Regions from separate parts of the Nocardia sp. NPDC101769 genome, predicted to be linked through region 2. Evidence: riboswitches for the same ligand, from Rfam matches in the RefSeq annotation. Region 2 holds a riboswitch; each other region holds the start of a gene.
The links. Region 2 has a riboswitch for S-adenosylmethionine ahead of ACIRRA_RS02845 (aminotransferase class V-fold PLP-dependent enzyme). Riboswitches for the same ligand answer to the same signal wherever they lie in the genome.
Positions count from the first base shown of each region.

Region 1: linked by a shared signal. The riboswitch ahead of ACIRRA_RS32785 (ABC transporter substrate-binding protein) and the one ahead of ACIRRA_RS02845 (aminotransferase class V-fold PLP-dependent enzyme) in region 2 are both predicted to bind S-adenosylmethionine.
Region 3: linked by a shared signal. The riboswitch ahead of ACIRRA_RS27135 (rhodanese-like domain-containing protein) and the one ahead of ACIRRA_RS02845 (aminotransferase class V-fold PLP-dependent enzyme) in region 2 are both predicted to bind S-adenosylmethionine.
Region 4: linked by a shared signal. The riboswitch ahead of ACIRRA_RS06590 (amino acid ABC transporter permease) and the one ahead of ACIRRA_RS02845 (aminotransferase class V-fold PLP-dependent enzyme) in region 2 are both predicted to bind S-adenosylmethionine.

Region 1 is NZ_JBIWMX010000026.1:129,338-133,541, forward strand. It holds gene ACIRRA_RS32780 (ABC transporter permease) at 1-784, opposite strand, end outside; gene ACIRRA_RS32785 (ABC transporter substrate-binding protein) at 785-1,945, opposite strand; SAM riboswitch class IV at 2,108-2,223, opposite strand; gene ACIRRA_RS32790 (TIGR00725 family protein) at 2,315-2,797, shown strand; gene ACIRRA_RS32795 (HAD family hydrolase) at 2,850-3,488, opposite strand; gene ACIRRA_RS32800 (GNAT family N-acetyltransferase) at 3,747-4,204, shown strand, end outside.
Region 2 is NZ_JBIWMX010000001.1:670,762-674,965, reverse strand. It holds gene ACIRRA_RS02855 (DUF2752 domain-containing protein) at 1-429, shown strand, start outside; gene ACIRRA_RS02850 (hypothetical protein) at 448-636, shown strand; gene ACIRRA_RS02845 (aminotransferase class V-fold PLP-dependent enzyme) at 653-1,966, opposite strand; SAM riboswitch class IV at 2,022-2,135, opposite strand; partial or broken gene ACIRRA_RS02840 (class I SAM-dependent methyltransferase) at 2,508-2,780, opposite strand; gene ACIRRA_RS02835 (MarR family winged helix-turn-helix transcriptional regulator) at 2,835-3,296, shown strand; gene ACIRRA_RS02830 (heme oxygenase (biliverdin-producing)) at 3,463-4,122, shown strand.
Region 3 is NZ_JBIWMX010000019.1:89,035-93,238, reverse strand. It holds gene ACIRRA_RS27150 (amidohydrolase family protein) at 1-151, opposite strand, end outside; gene ACIRRA_RS27145 (FAD-dependent oxidoreductase) at 243-1,634, opposite strand; gene ACIRRA_RS27140 (hypothetical protein) at 1,922-2,368, shown strand; SAM riboswitch class IV at 2,431-2,546, shown strand; gene ACIRRA_RS27135 (rhodanese-like domain-containing protein) at 2,561-2,983, shown strand; gene ACIRRA_RS27130 (O-succinylhomoserine sulfhydrylase) at 3,018-4,204, shown strand, end outside.
Region 4 is NZ_JBIWMX010000003.1:138,026-142,229, forward strand. It holds gene ACIRRA_RS06580 (ABC transporter substrate-binding protein) at 1-112, opposite strand, end outside; gene ACIRRA_RS06585 (amino acid ABC transporter ATP-binding protein) at 141-905, opposite strand; gene ACIRRA_RS06590 (amino acid ABC transporter permease) at 902-1,798, opposite strand; SAM riboswitch class I at 1,807-1,899, opposite strand; gene ACIRRA_RS06595 (flavin reductase family protein) at 2,002-2,550, opposite strand; gene ACIRRA_RS06600 (hypothetical protein) at 2,691-3,392, opposite strand; gene ACIRRA_RS06605 (hypothetical protein) at 3,580-4,204, opposite strand, start outside.

The DNA.
Region 1 (4,204 bases), on a different contig from region 2:
CCCGATAGCCGTCACCGAACCAGTAGATGCCGAACGCCTCCACCAGCCCGAGCACGAAACCGCCGAGGACCGCGCCCGGAATCGACCCCAGCCCGCCGATGGTGGCGGCCACGAACCCGGTCATGCCGACGATGCCGCCGCTGGTCGGCGAGATGTTCGAGTTGTAGAGGCCGACGAAGACGCCTGCCAGCCCACCCAGTCCGGAGGCGATGGCGAAGGCCAGCGACTGCACCCGGCCCACGCCGATGCCCATCTGTGCGGCGGCGTCCGGGTCCTGCGCGGTGGCGCGAATGGCCAGGCCGTGGCGGCTGTAGCGCAGGAAGGCCCAGAGTCCCGCCATCACCGTGAGGGTGAGGGCGAACATGACCACATCGGAGGTGCCGAACCGCACCCCGCCGACCCGGAAGTTGTTGGTGGGCAATACCTGTGGGAAGGGCCGGGTGTCGGGCCCGAACACCAGGGCGACCACGTTCTCGATGATCAGCCCGACCGCCACCGTCGCCAGCAGCGCGGCGATGGCCGGGGCTCGCCGCAGCGGCCGCACCGCCAGGATGTCGATGGCGACACCGACCAGCGCCGTCGCCGCCACCACGATGACCAGCGCGGCCCACCAGGGCACGCCGTGCTGGGCGATCAGCCACCAGCCCAGCACCGAACCGAACGCGAAGATCGAGCCGTGTGCGAAGTTGATGACATTGCCGACCCCGAAGATGAGGGTGATGCCCACGGCGATGAGCGCGTACGCATTACCGTGCACCAGACCCGCGATGAGCGTGTCCAACATCTATTTGGCGCTTCCGACCGGCACGAATTTGCCGCTGCGCAGCTCCAGCTCGATCGGCTTCACGCCGCTGGGCCGCCGCGTCTGCTGATCGAATACGAAGGTGCCCAGGCCGATTCCGTCGAAGTCCTTGATCTCACGCAGGCCCTTCAGCACGCCCTCTCGGGTGGCGCCGCCGGTCTTGGCGGCCTTCACCAGCACATTCAGCGCGTCGTAGGCGTAGACGTTGAAATCGCCGGGGTCGGTGTCGAACTTGGCGCGGAACTTGGTGACGAAGCTCTGGATCTTCGGGCTCGGATCCGACGGCGTGAAGACACCGTTGACGATGTCGCCCTCGGCCGCCGCGCCCGCCAGATCGATGAACTGCGGGGTGTTCTGGCCGGCGAAGAGCTGCCCGGTGAACCCGACATCACGCAGCTGCTTGACCACCAGCGCGCCGTCCGGGCCGTAGCCGAGGTGCACGAAGGCGTCCGCGTTGGCGTCGCGGCCCTTGATCAGCACCGGCCGGAAGTCCTGCGAATCCGGCAGGATGGCCGAGGAGTAGGCGATCTCGATGCCCTTCTCCTTGGCGAACTGCTCGAAGAATTTGAAAGCCTGCTTGCCCCAGTCGGTTTCGAGGTAGACGACGGAGACCTTCTTCGCCTTCGACCGCACCCACTCGGCATTGCGCTCCATGTACACATCCAGCGTGATGGAGGGGCTCCACGAGTAGTCGCCTGCCTTGGTGAAATCCACCGAGGAGTTGGTGAACCCGTACTGCACCAGCTTGCCGCGGTTGTACACCGGCGAGGCCGCGATGGAGGCGGGCGAGGAGAAGTCGCCGAGCTCGGCAATGATGGACTTGTCGCCCACGAACTTGGTGGCGATCGGCACCGTCTGCTTCGGATCCGACTGCGAATCCTCCCATTTCAGCGCGACCTTCTTGCCGTCGATCCCGCCCGCCGCATTGATCTCGTCCAGGGCCAGGTCGAAGCCCTGCTGCCAGAGCCGCCCGTACTCGGCCGACCCGCCCGTCTTCGGGCCCGACACCCCGAAATACACGGTGTCCGACTTGCCGTCCGACGACCCGTTCCCGCACGCCGACAAGAGCCCCGCCACCACGGTCGCCGCCGCCACACCCACCAACACCCGGAATCCACGCGACCCGGACCAGTTCCTGCTCATTACTACCTCTGTACTCGCGCACCGACACCTCGTCGGGGCATAGGGACTCGACCGCGACCGCGAAGGCGTACGGTGCGGGAAAGAGAATCGCCCGCATGGAATTCGGGCGCTGGACCTCAGCCGTTGGCCGGGCGGCATCCAGACATGGACCTGTGCTCCTTCGACTAGCGCTTGCGGGCCCGCGTGGACACCGCCTGGTCGTCACCCGGGGCACCCCACCGCCGCGCGAGGGTTGCCGATCAGCGAGCCGGGGCTCGAACATGCTGATACTCGTGACCGTGGGTAGAACGGTAGCCGCGGCCACCGCACGCTGACACCATTCGAATCACCCTGATGCCAACGACCCATCCACCGACGAGAGGAAAGCCCTTGCCACCCCTGCAAATTGCCGTCTGCGGCCCCAGCACCTGTACCGGCACCGAGTCCGCCGCCGCCCGCGAGGTGGGCCGCCTCCTCGCCGCGGCGGGTGCGACCGTGCTGTGCGGCGGCGGCTCGGGTGTGATGACCGCCGTCGCCGAGGGCGCCTCCAGCGCAGGCGGACTCGTCCTCGGCATCCGCCCCGACAGCAACCGTGACGCGGCCTGCCCCGGCCTGTCCGCGGCGATCTATACGAATATGGGCGAGGCCCGCAATGCCATCCTGGTGGCCTCGGCCGACGCGGTTATCGTCGTCGGCGGCTCGTGGGGCACCCTGTCCGAGCTGGCGCTGGCGCACCACCGCGGCATTCCCGTCGTCTCACTGCACGGCTGGCAGGTACGCGACGCCGACGGCTACGCGGTCGACGCCTCGATCCCCGCCCTCGACCCCGCCCACGCCGTGGCCCTCGCGCTCGCCCCGCCGATCTATCCGTGAACGCGTGAACCGCGCCCGGCCGGTGCGCCGAGAACGGTTGCGAATCAACCGGTTACGCGGCGAGGTGGGCGGCCAGCCAGACCGGGAACTCGGTCAGATCGCCGAGCACCACATCCGCGCCCGCGGCCGACAGCTCCTCGGCCGCATAGGGCCCGGTGGTCACCGCCACCGACACCGCGTCGGCCACCTTGGCCGCCCGCACGTCGCCGAGATGATCCCCCACATAGATCGAGGCCCCACGCTCCCGCAGCACCTCGCCCTTCTCCTCCGCCCAGGCCCCGCCGACCAATTCGTCGACCGCCAGCCCGAGATGATCGAGATGCAACTGCGCGTGCGGCCCGTTCTTCGCCGTGATCACCAGCACCCGCCCACCGGCCCGATGCACCGCCGCCAGCGCATCGACCACCCCCGGCAGATGCTCCGACGCGTGCACCGCCAGATCCGGATACAACTCCCGGTACATCGCGACGATCCCGGGCACCTCGTGCTCCGGAAACCACTGCGCCGCCTCGTGGGCCAGCGGCGGCCCGAGCCGTGACACCACCAATTCCGAATCGATCGCCACCCCGGTCCTCGCGGCCACCGCATCCCACACCGCCGCAATCCCCGGCCGCGAATCGATCAGCGTCATATCCAGGTCGAACCCGACCACCAGCCCACCGGCGACTGCACCCGAACGATCAACACGCATCCCCAGACCCTACGACCCACCCCCACCGCACCCGACCACCGTCGCACCCACTCAGGACCGTGCGCGGCGCGATACCCACCGGCCGGGCCGAACCCGAACGGTGAAGCCCGGCCGCTGAGGAGGTCCGCACCACCCGCGCTTCCCTGCGCTGCGGCATTTCGGGGATCCGGCAGGCTGTGTCGTGACGACCTGGGCCGCAGGCTCGGCCGGACGGAAATTCGCGGGCATGTCCATGCGGCCCGAATTAGGCTCGGGCGCATGCCGAGCGATCAGGGAACGCTTTTCTGTGGGACGGAGCTGGCGGCGCGGATCGAGCGGGTCGAAGCGGAGTTCATTGCGAAGGGCAGTGCGGCGGCCGCGGACCGGCTGGGAGTCGATGCGGGGTTCGTACTACCGGTGGCGGGCGGGGTGGCGTCCTTCGCCGAGGAGGGGTCGCCGCTGAACAAGGTGGCCGGGCTCGGATTCGCGGGGAGGCCCGAGGCGTCGGAACTCGACGAGATCGAGCGGTCGTTCGCGGCACGGAAGACGCCGGTGCAGGCCGAGTTCTCGCAGCTCGGCGATCCGGGTGTCGGCGAACTCCTCACCGGGCGCGGGTATCGACTGGTGTCGTTCGAGAACGTGCTCGGGCTCGAGCTCGGCGGCGAATGTGCCGCGGTGGTCGCCGACGGTGTCGACGTGAAGCCCAGTGGCGAGGACGAGTTCGACACCTGGCTGGC
Region 2 (4,204 bases):
ATGGAAACGCCCGCCCGGCCGCGGTGGCTCGGCGTCGGGCTACCGCTGCTGACCGGTGGGGCGGTGGCCGGCGGGCTGGCGCTGCTGCACTTCCGGGATCCGCATGTGCAGGGGGCCTACGGGGTATGCCCGTTCTACGAACTGACCGGATACTGGTGCCCCGGCTGCGGAGGGTTGCGCGGGCTGCACAACCTCACCGATGGCCGGATCCTCGACGCCATCCACAGCAATGTGCTGCTGCTCCCGTTGACACTGGGCTTCATCGCCTGGTGGGGCGCCTGGGTGGTGCGCGGCTGGCGGGGCAATCCGGTGCCGCCGCGACTACCGCAGGTGCTGCCCCGGTACGCGGTGTGGGTGGCCCTGGCATTTCTCCTGGTCTTCACGGTTGTGCGGAACACACCGTGGGGTAGTTGGATCGCCCCCGTTTAGGCGGAGCATGCTCAGGGTATGAGCGATTCGCTGAAGGAACGTGTGCGGCAGAAGCTGATCCGGCAGCTCGAGGAGGATGGGCCGCCGGACCCCGATCAGGAGGACACCCGGCAGCTCTCCGTCCAGGACGACCTCGATGCGCTCGACGCGGTGGCCGAGGACGATCCACTCGTCGAAGTGCTCGCGGCCCGCTACATGGTGCCCTGACCGGTTCCCGGCCGGTTCAGAAACCGCAGGCAGCCCCGCCCTCGGCCGAACTGCCGAAGGGCCGGGTCTCGGGGACCGGGTTCCAATGTCCTTCGGTGCGAGCGTAATTCCAGGCCGGGCCGTGCGCCACCAGGGTCGCGATGGCGTCGACGAGGCGGTCGACGTCGGCGGCGGTGGTACCCAGGCCGATGCTGGCGCGCAGGGCGGCATCGACACCGAGACGGGACAGCAGCGGGTGGGCGCAGAAGCGGCCGTCGCGTACCCCGATGCCGTGCTCGGCGGAGAGGTAGGCGGCCACCTGGCCGGGCTCGAAGCCGTCGACGGTGAAGGCGACAATGCCGACCGCGTCGGTGCTGTCGCGCCAGATCCGCAGGAAGTTCACGCCCGGAACGGTTTTCAGGCCGTAGCGCAGGCGGTGGGTGAGGTACTGCTCATGCTCGATCACGGTGGTCTCGTCCAGCTCGGCGAGCGCGTCGCAGGCCGCGGCCAGCGCGGCCACACCCAGTACGTTCGGGGAGCCGGCCTCGTGGCGCTGCGGGGCGGGGGCCCATTCGACGCTGTCGGTGCTCACCGAGCGCACCGCGCCGCCGCCCGCCAGGTAGGGCGCGGCCGCGTCCAGCCAGTCCCGGCGGCCGACCAGCACGCCCGCGCCGAACGGGGCGTAGGTCTTGTGGCCGGAGAAGGCCAGGTAGTCGATGCCGGTGGTGCGCAGGTCGATTCGGCGATGCGGGGCGAGCTGGGCGGCGTCCACCAGGATGCGGGTGCCGCACTGGTGGGCGGTCCAGGCCAGCCGCTCCAGGGGCAGCAGTTCGCCGGTCACATTGGAGGCGCCCGTAACCGCCAGCAGCGCAGCGGGTTTCGAGCACAGCTCGGCGACCAGGCGCTGGATGGTCTCCTCGATGGTGTCCTCGACCGGAACCACCCGGCGGCCGCGCCGGGTCCAGGGCAGCAGGTTGGCGTGGTGCTCGACGTCCAGCACCACGGTGTCCCCGGGCACGCAGGCGGCGAGCAGGTTCAGTGAGTCCGTGGTGTTGCGGGTGAAGACCACCACCTGATCGTCGGCCGCGTTCAGGAAACGGGCGACCGAACTTCGGGCCGACTCGTAGCAGTCGGTGGAGACCCGGGAGGCGTAACCCGCGCCACGGTGCACGCTGGCGTAGTAGGGCAGCAGGTCCGTGACCCGGTCGGTGACCTGCCGCAATGCGGGTGCGCTGGCAGCGTAGTCGAAGTTGGCGTAGCCGGCCGTCCCGCCCTGGACCAGCGGAACCCGCAGGTCACAGCCGGAGACGGAGGCGAGGGCGGCACATGTCCGGTTGGCGAAAGCAGTCATCACGAAGTCCCGTCGGGTCCATGGACACGCGATCGGAAAACCGGAATCGATCGAGAGCCCGCGCTTGCCGCGCCCGGTCGGGCGTCGGCCCGGTCGTCACCCGGAGCACCCCACCGCGGCGGAGGGTTGCCGACCAGCAAGCCGGGGCTCCACGCTGGTACTCATGACCTGATTGCAGAGATTGGCAGACGCGTCGCGGGCTTGTCAACCTTGACCGGCTCGGCGTGGCGGGGTCGGACCTTCTCGGCCCAGACGCATCGTTCGAGGTCCGGAACCCGCTCGCCACCCCGGCCGACGGGCATGAGAAAGCGTTCGGTGTATTCCGCGCCGCCGACCTGTTCGAGCTCGCGCCAGCCGTATTCGGCGAGCAGTCCGGCCACCGCGCCGGGGTGCCGGCCGAAGCGCCAGATACCGTGCCCGGCAACGAATCTGCGGTAGGCGGACTCGCATCCGTCGAGGTTCGAACCGTCGAGAAAGTCCTGCCGGATGTAGCGGCCAGGCGGCAGGCGCGGGTGTCGAGGCCCGCGCCGAGCACGACCAGGGCTTCGGCGCCGTCGCGGAGGACGGCCGCGGTCCGCTCGTCGAAGTACCGCTTGCGGCAGGCCAGGCTGTTCCAGATGCCGGGATCCTGCCTGTTCATCGCCTCGCGCAGCCAGCGCCGGGTGCGTGGTCGGCGCACCGGCGGGCGCAGCCCGGCGGGCAGCATGCGGATGGCGAGATCGTCTGTGAGCAAACGATTTTCCGTGGGTTCGGCGTTCTCGGTCGCGGCGATGAGGATGGGGGCCAGGGAGGTGCCGGCGGTTTTGTCGGCCATGATGGCGCTACTCTTTCTGCATCCGACAAGTATCTGAATAAGAACAGTAGTTGCATGGATGCAGATAAATATACGCCGCTGTCACAGGGCAGCGCCGCCTTTCGTGAGTACCTGACCGCGCAGGCCGTGGTCGCCCACGTCACCGCGCAGGCGCTCGGGCTCGGCCCGACCGACTTCTTCGGGCTGAACCTGATCGCGCTGGCCGGATCCATGACCGCGGGTGAGCTGGCCGATCGGACCGGGCTGTCCACCGGCGCGGTCACCCGGCTCGTGGACCGGCTCGAGCGCGCCGGATATGTCCGGCGGGTGCCCGATCCGGCCGATCGGCGGAAGGTGGTGATCGAACCCGCGCCGGATCCGGACGGCCGGATCGACGCCGTTCTAGCGCCGCAGCGGACGCGGATGGCGGAGATGTTCGCCGATTACGGGCCGCAGCAGCTCGAGGTGCTGTTCGACTACTTCGCCCGGGCCGCCACCGCACTGCGGGAGACCGCGCACCAGCTGCAACGGCCCTGAGCGCATGTGGCGAACGGCACACCTGTTTCGGAAAAATCGTCCGAAAGTTGGATCGGGTGGGCCGCAAAGTTCGAATCGCGCGATCGTTGCTGGGGCGTATGGTTCGGAGTCGAGGTTAGGGTAGCCAAAGTGGGGTGCCCCCGACTTGACCACGAGGAGCCCGACCATGTTGGAGACCAGCACCCCGTTCTCGACGCTCATTCGCACCGCGACCGAGCAGCAGCACAACGAGGCGGAGCACTCCACGTTCATGCGCGACATGCTCGGCGGGCAGCTCGGGGTTGAGGCCTTCTACCGGTACACCGCCCAGCTCTGGTTCGTCTACGCCGCCCTCGAAAAGCACTCCGCCGCACTGGCTTCCGATCCGGTTGCGGGTCCGTTCGTCAAGCCCGAACTGGCGCGGCTGGCCTCGCTGGAGGCCGATCTGGCCCACCTCGGCGGCGCGAACTGGCGCGATGAACTGACCGCACTGCCCGCCACCGCCTCCTACGCCGCCCGCATCGAGGAGTGCGCGGGTGATTGGCCGGCCGGGTACGTCGTCCACCACTACACTCGCTACCTGGGCGATCTCTCCGGCGGCCAGGTCATTCGCGGGACCGCCGAGAAGCTGTGGAACCTGCCCAAGAAGGGCGACGGCGTGCGGTTCTACGTCTTCGAGGACATCGCCAACCCGGCCGCGTTCAAGCGCGACTATCGCGCGGCCCTCGACCAGCTTCCCCTCGACGGCCCCGAGGTCGATCGCGTACTCGACGAGGCGCGACTGGCGTTCACGATGAACACCGATCTGTTCCGTGAGCTGGGTGCGGAATTCAGCGCGCGGAACTGAAACTCGCAACCCTGAAGGTCGCCGACCCCCGTTGATCGACAGGGGCGGCGACCTTCGTCATTCCCGCGCCGCGTCGCCGGCC
Region 3 (4,204 bases), on a different contig from region 2:
GGAACGACCCGCTGACCACGGCGCCACCGTCGATATCGAAGCGGGACATGCGCTTGCGATAAGCGGCGATGGTGTACGGGTCGGGCAGGTAGCCCTCGTTCTCGACCAGCGGGAACCGCGGATCGAAGATGTGGAGATGGGCATCGAACACGTGATCAGCATGCCTCAGAACGGTGACATGTGTGGACAACCTTGTCCGGCAGGCGGATTGGCGCTGGTCAGGACATCTTGCCCGGAGCCGGTCAGGAAACCTTGTCGGGTTCGGAGGCGGCGAGCATCTCGTCGCGCTCGACGACCTTGACCCGCTCGCGGCCCTGCGGCTCGCCCAGGGCGCGCTCGTGCGCGTCGAGGCGGTACCAGCCGGCCCAGGTGGTGAACGGGATGCCCTTGCCCTCGAGGAACTCGGTGACCGCTTCCAGCTCCGGCTTCGCGGCCGGGGTGAAGTTCGCGGCGTCGTCGAGCAGGCAGGCGATGGTCTCGTTGGCGTCGCCCTTGGTGTGGCCGATGAGGCCGACCGGGCCGCGCTTGATCCAGCCGGTCACATAGGTAGCGGGCATGTAGCGAGCCGCGCCGTCGGCATCCTCGTCGACGAGCACGCGACCGGCCTCGTTGGGCACGGTGCCGGCCTGGTCGTCGAAGGGCAGCAGCGGGATGTTCTGCGACAGGTAGCCGACCGCGCGGTACACGGCCTGGATGTCCCAGTCCTTGAATTCGCCGGTGCCCTTGCAGTTTCCGGTGCCGTCCAGCTGGGTGCGCTCGGTGCGCAGGCCCACGACCTTGCCGTCCGTGCCGAGGATCTCGGACGGGTTCTCGAAGAAGTGCAGGAACAGCTTGTGCGGGCGGTCGCCGACGTCGCGGATGGCCCACTGCTCCAACGTATTGCAGATCATGTCGACCTGCTTGGAGTGGCGGCGCGCGGCCTCGGAGCCCTCGTCGTAGTCGATGTCCTCGGGGTCGACGATGACCTCGATGGTCGGGGAGTGGTCGAGTTCGCGCAGTTCGAGCGGGGTGAACTTGGCCTGCGCGGGTCCGCGGCGGCCGAAGACGTGGACCTCGAGGGCCTTGTTGTCCTGCAGCCCCTCGTAGACGTTCGGCGGGATCTCGGTGGGCAGCAGTTCGTCGCCGGTCTTGGCGAGTACGCGGGCCACGTCGAGGGCGACGTTGCCGACACCGAGGACGGCGACCTTCTCCGCGTCCAGCGGCCAGCTGCGCGGCACGTCCGGGTGGCCGTCGTACCAGGACACGAAGTCGGCGGCGCCGTAGGAGCCGTCGAGGTCGATGCCGGGCACCTCGAGGGCGCGGTCGGCGTTGGCGCCGGTGGAGAAGATGACCGCGTCGTAGAACTGACGCAGGTCCTCGAGGGTGATGTCGACGCCGTAGTCGATATTGCCGAGCAGGCGGACCTGCGGCTTGTCGAGGACCTTGTGCAGGGCGGTGATGATGCCCTTGATGCGCGGGTGGTCGGGCGCGACGCCGTAGCGGATGAGGCCGAAGGGCGCGGGCATGCGTTCGTAGAGGTCGATGCTCACCTCGGCATCGGACTTCATCAAGGCATCGGCGGCGTAAATACCGGCCGGGCCCGCGCCCACGATCGCAATGCGTAGCGGGCGGGTCGCTGCACTCTGTTCGGTCATTCTTCGGCGCACCCTTTGGGTCGAAACTAACTTGTCGTCAAAACTCAGCCGTCGTTCTTAGCTTAGGCTAAGTTGACGCCCTGGCTTCGGTGGCCGCCGTTGGCCCCCGACGCTGCAGCGTTGCTGCGTAGTCTTGCTATTCCCGCGCCTGGGGCGGAAATTCTGCTGATTCTATCGATGGCGCACGGGGCCCTTCGCGCGCAGGGCCGTGAACTGTGGGAACGCCGAGGCCCTGACTATGGGAATGCCGTGGCAGGCGGACGGCGGCGACCAGGCATGATCTACCCATGAGCGACGCCGAGGAGACAGTCGAGGAGACATCGGTTCCGATCGACCAGGACGAGGCCCGGAGCATGTGGCCGTTCCTGGTCGCGGCGGGCGTCATCGCGATCGTGATCCTGGGCATCGTGATCGCGACGCTGGTCTCGCCGGTTGAGAAGAATGTCACAGATTCCGATCGGCTCTCGGTGGCGGCGGGCAACTTCATCAAGTCCCGTAGCGAGACCGGCAAGTACGATCCGACCCTGTCCTGCAAGGGATTCGACGAGAACGCCTCGCCGCTGAAGATCGCCGCCGCGACCGGGAGGACCATCACGTTCGACAAGCTCTCCGACCCGGCCGTCGACGGCGAGAAGGCCACGGCGCAGGTCACTTTCACCGTCTCCGGCGCTCAATCCACCTCGACCTGGCGCTTCACCCGGGAGAATTCCCGCTGGTTGGTCTGCAATTCGTGACAACGGCCGAAGTCTCGGCCGGGGTTTGACAGTGGGGCCGTTTTTTCGGCAGTCTCGACTCAGGTCATGAGTACCAGCGTCAAGCCCCGGCTGGCTGGTCGGCAACCCTCCTCCGCGGTGGGGTGCTCCGGGTGACGACCTGGCCTCGCATCGGACAGCGGTGCGGCAAGTGCGGATTCACAGGAGGTACAAGTGAGCTACGCGGGTGACATCACGCCGAAGCAGGCGTGGGAACTGTTGCGCGACAACCCCGATGCGGTGCTGGTGGACGTGCGCACCGAGGCCGAGTGGCGGTTCGTCGGGGTGCCCGACACCAGCGGCATCGGCCGGCCGACCGCGCTGATCGAGTGGGTGGACGTCTCCGGCACGCCCAATACCCGCTTCACCGACCAGCTGAAGCAGGCGCTCGGCGATCGCGGCCAGGACTCGGCCGCTCCGGTCATCTTCATCTGCCGCTCCGGCCAGCGCTCCATCGGCGCGGCCACCGCCGCCACCACCCTCGGCATCGCCCCGTCCTTCAATGTGGTCGACGGCTTCGAGGGTGCGCTCGACGGTCAGGGGCATCGCGGCGGCACCGGCTGGCGCGCCGACGGCCTGCCCTGGCGTCAGTCATGAGTTTCGTGTCCGGCCGGATCGCAGGGAGGCAGTCATGATCACCGGTGGTTCCTTCGACAAACCGCTCCCCGAGGGCGTCGGCCCCGCCACGCAGGCCGTGCGCGGCGGCACCCGGCGCTCCGGCTTCGACGAGACCTCCGAGGCGCTGTTCCTCAATTCGGGTTTCGTCTACGAGAGCGCCGAGGCGGCCGAGGCGTCCTTCACCGGCGATATCGAGCACTTCGTCTACTCCCGCTACGGCAACCCGACGGTCGCCATGTTCGAGGAGCGGCTGCGCCTGATCGACGGCGCGGAAGCCTGTTTCGCGACCGCCTCCGGCATGTCCGCGGTCTTCACCGCCCTGGGCGCGCTGCTCTCGGCGGGTGACCGACTGGTGGCGGCGCGCAGCCTGTTCGGCTCCTGCTTCGTGGTGGCCAACGAGATCCTGCCGCGCTGGGGCGTGGAGACCGTCTTCGTCGACGGCGAGGACCTGGACCAGTGGGAGCAGGCGCTGTCGGTGCCGACCCGGGCCGTCTTCTTCGAGACCCCCTCCAACCCCATGCAGACCCTCACCGATGTGCGCGCGGTCTCCGATCTCGCGCACGCGGCGGGCGCGAAGGTGGTGCTGGACAACGTCTTCGCCACCCCGCTGCTGCAGCGCGGCTTCGACCTGGGCGCGGACATCACCGTGTACTCGGGCACCAAGCACATCGACGGCCAGGGCCGGGTACTCGGCGGCGCGATCCTCGGACCGCGGGACTACATCGACGGCCCGGTGAAGAACCTGATGCGTCACACCGGTCCGGCGCTGAGCCCCTTCAATGCGTGGACCCTGCTCAAGGGCCTGGAGACCATGCCACTGCGCCTGCGCCAGTCGGTGGACTCCGCGCTGAAGATCGCCGGGTTCCTGGAGACCCATCCCGCGGTGGCTTGGGTGAAGTACCCGTTCCTGTCCTCGCACCCGCAGTACGAGCTGGCCAAGCGTCAGATGTCCGGCGGCGGCACGGTGATCACCTTCGAGCTGAAGGCCCAGGAGAACGAGGCCAAGAAGCGGGCTTTCGAGGTGCTCAACCGGCTGCGCATCGTCGACATCTCCAACAACCTCGGCGATGCGAAGACGCTGATCACCCATCCGGCCACCACCACCCACCGGGCGATGGGACCGGAAGGCCGTGCGGCCGTGGGGATTACCGATGGCGTGCTCCGCATCTCCATCGGGCTCGAGGATGTGGAGGACCTCCT
Region 4 (4,204 bases), on a different contig from region 2:
TGCGCGTGTCGCTGACGCCGCCATCACCCTTGCCACAGCCGCCCACCAACAGACTCAGCAGGGTGACGGCGATCAAGGCGCTGATCCGTCTGCGACGGCTCGCCAGAGACATGGGCTTTTCCTTACCTGGTGAGAACACGTCAGAGGACGTGCGCGAGAAAGGCTTTGGTGCGTGGGTGCGAAGGGTTGTCCAGCACCCGCGCGGGCGGACCATGCTCGACGATGCGGCCGGCGTCCATCAGCACCACGGTGTCGGCGACCTCGCGGGCGAAACCGATCTCGTGGGTGACGATCACCAAGGTCGAACCGCCGCGCGCCAGATCCTTGATGACATCGAGGACTTCACCGACCAGCTCGGGATCCAGCGCGGAGGTGGGCTCGTCGAACAGCACCACCTCCGGCCGCAGGGCCAGCGCCCGCGCAATGGCCACGCGCTGCTGCTGCCCACCCGACAACCGGCTCGGATACTCGTCCGCCTTGTCCGCCAGTCCGACCCGCGCCAGCAGCTCCAGCGCCTCGGCGTTCACCTCGGCCTTGGCGCGGCGCTGCGCGGCCACCGGCGCGAGCGCCACATTCTCCCGAACCGTCAGATGCGGAAAGAGATTGAAGTTCTGGAACACGAATCCGATGCGCGCCCGCTGCCGCAGAATCTCGCGCTCGTGCAACTCGTGCAGCTTGCCGCCCCTGCGCCGGTAGCCGACCAGCTCGCCGCCGACCCGCACGGTGCCGCCGTCCACCTGCTCGAGATGGTTGATGGTGCGCAGCAGCGTCGACTTGCCCGAACCCGACGGGCCCAGGATCACCGTCACCTCGCCGGGACGTACCGCCAAGTCGATACCGGAGAGCACTTCATTGCGGCCGAATGACTTTCGGATGCCGCGCAATTCGATCGCGAACTCGGTCACCGACGATCACCGGCCTTCGAACGACGCCCCTTCGAGAAATGCCGCTCGATATAGAACTGGATGACGCTCAGCACGCTGGTCAGCAGGATGTACCAGACCGTGGCCACCATGAGCAGCGGCACCACCCGGCCATTGCGGCCATAGATGACCTGCACCTGATAGAACAGCTCGGCAATCGCCATGGTCGACACGATCGAGGTGCCCTTGAAAAGGCTGATCACCTCATTGGCGGCGTTCGGGAGAATTCCGCGCATAGCCTGGGGCGCGACAATCGTGAAGAACTGCCGACGCCACGGCAGGCCCAGCGACCGGGCCGCCTCCCACTGACCCTCGTCCACCGAGATGATCCCGGCCCGGATGATCTCCGCCGAATACGCGGCCTGATGCAGCGCCAAACCGATGACGGCCGCGGTGAATCCGCTGATCACGCCATTGGTCTGGAACCGCGCGAACTCCGGCCCGAACGGAATGCCCAGCGACAGCGACTTGTACAGGTAGGCCAGATTGAACCAGAACAGCAGCTGCACGATCAGCGGGATCGAGCGGAAAGCCCAGACATAGGTCCACGAGATCGCCTGCAGCACCGGGTTCTTCGACAACCGGCCCACAGCCAGCCAGACACCGAGGAAGAAGCCCAGCAGGGTGCCCCAGAAGGTCAGCTCCAGCGTCACCTTCAAAGCCGACAACACCGACTTCGCGGTGACATATTGCGCGAAGGTTCCCCAGTCCCAGCCCGGATTGGTGATCAGCCCGTGCCCGAACTGCGCGACCAGTACCAGTGCGATCGCCGCGGTGACCCAGCGCCACGGGTGTCGGGCGCGGACGACCGGCAGATCCCCGTCGTGGTGTTCGGCTTCGGGCTCCGTCTGTGTGGGCGCCGCCAGCGTACTCATGGATTCGTCCTCCATCGGTCCCGGCGGAAGCACCCGCACCACGTGCGCGGGGGTTGCTGCGATGTCTTCGAGCCGGGTCTCTCGATCGCTCTGGATGGTGTAGACGACACTACGAATTCCGGCTGCGTATGTCGCCGATCAGGATCAACGTGAATTCAATTGCATGACAGCCATTTTCCTGAATTCCGGTGGAAACGGGGAGATCAGCCCGCGGCCTCGTCGCGCTCCGGGGCCGGGTCGTAGAGGGCGCGGAAACCGCTGCGGTGGAAGACCAGCGGCTCGGAATCGGGGTGGGTGCCGAGCCGGTGCACCCGCAGCAATACCACCGCGTGATCACCGGCCGGAACCTGCTCGTGCACCGACGTTTCCAGCCACGCCGTGGCCCCGGCGACGAACGCCGCGTTCCCGTTCCCGGCATGCAGGTCGACATTGCGGAAGCGGTCCCCGCGCCGCGAGCTCAGCCCACGCGCCGCCGGCTCCTGCTCGCTGCTGAGCAGGCTCAGGCCCAAACGGCTCGCCTGCTGCAACCGCGGCCAGGTCTCCGACGAATACTGAATGCAGATCGACACCAGCGGCGGGTCCAGGGAGACCGGCACGAAGGTGCTCGCCACCAGGCCATACGGTGTCCCGCCAATGCGTGCGCACACGGCCACCACCCCGCTGGGGAAGTGCGAAAAGGTCCGCCGCAGATCGGTCCCGTCGACCGGAGTGAGCGCGTCGGCCGCGCCGTGAATCGAGGTCAGCTCGCCCATTACCCCACTCCAGCACCGGCGCACGCGCCGCGACAGGATTGCATTCACCTCGATTGCAAGTCGGCGGCCGCGATCCTATTGCGGGACAATGCGAAACCCCGCCCGGCAGGCACCGGACGGGGTCGAGATCCTCGCGATTGTTACTTCGGCGCCTCGATGTGCGGCTGGTTGATGGTGACGAAGTAGTTGTAGGCGGCGGCAATGGCGACCGGCGCGGTCACGAAGACCTGGCCGGCCAGGGTGCCCAGGAAGCCCACGGTGCTGGCGCCGATCAGGCAGCCGGCCACCGGGCCGGCGCCGAACATGGTGGCCAGCGGAGCGGTCGCAGCGGCGAAGACGACACCACCGATGACGCAGCCGAGAGCCGCGCCACCGATACCACCGACCACAGTGCCGATGGTGGCACCGGTGGCGATGGTGTCTTTCATGCGGTTCCAGGCGGCCTGCTCACGGTCGTAGTCCGACTTCCACGGGGCCTGGTCCTCGTAGGGCAGGTTGATCGGCTTGTAGACCGCGTGATCCATGTCGTACTGCGGGGTAATGGTGGCGGTGTGGGGGTCACTGATCTGCGCGGCGATCGGGAACTCAAAGTCGTCCACCCGGAACGACAGCGGCATACCGGCCACGACGGTGCCGTTGGCTGCCTCGAGCTTCAGGTTGCCGTTCTCCACGACCAGCGAGCCGCCATCGGTGTGCAAGATGCTGCTGGTGTCGGTCCGGGTGACGGCGTAGTTGATGGCGCCGTTGTCATCGGCAGCCGGAGCGGCGTTCACGGTCCCGGCGGTGACGCCCAGGGTGGCGGCCACCAATGCCGCGGTAGCGGCGAAATTCTTGAAGCACATTTCTTTTCGTTTCCTCATCGGGCAGTCCGCAGGAATGGACCGCATGATCGAAACGGGCCGACCCGAACGAAGTATGTATCCGTGGTGCTGAGCCGGTGAACAGTTGAAATGGACAGCCCGTTCGGCCATATGGCCGAACGGGCTGTCCTGATGAGGTGGTTGCTGATGCCTATAGAGTCCCTCGCTCTTACTTCGCCGGGGTAGCGATGTGCGGCTGGTTGATGGTGGTGAAGTACTGAATCGCCGCGGCGATGGCCACCGGAGCGGTGATGAACAGCTGGCCCGCGATGGTGCCTAGGAAGCCGATGGTGCTGGCGCCGATCAGGCAGCCGGCCAGCGGGCCGGCACCGAACATGGTGGCCAGCGGAGCCGTCGCAGCGGCGAAGACGACACCACCGATGGCGCAACCGACCGCGGCGGCACCGATACCACCGACCACGGCCGCGACGGTAGCGCCGAGGGAGATGGTGTCCTTCATACGGTTCCAGGCAGCCAGCTCACGGTCGTAGTCCGACTTCCACGGGGCCTGGTCCTCGTAGGGCAGAGCGACCGGCTTGTAGACCGCATGGTCCATGTCGTACTGCGGGGTCAGGGTCGCGGTGCGGTCCGAGATCTCCGCGGCGATCGGGAACTCGAAGTCATCCACCCGGAACGACAACGGCATACCCGCCACGACGGTGCCGTTGGCGGCCTTGATCTCGAAGATGCCGTTCTCGACAACAAGGGAGCCGGCGTCGGTGCGGATGACGCTGTTGGTCTCGGAGGTGGTGGCGGTGTAGTTGATCGCGCCGTTGTCGGACGCGGCCGGGGCG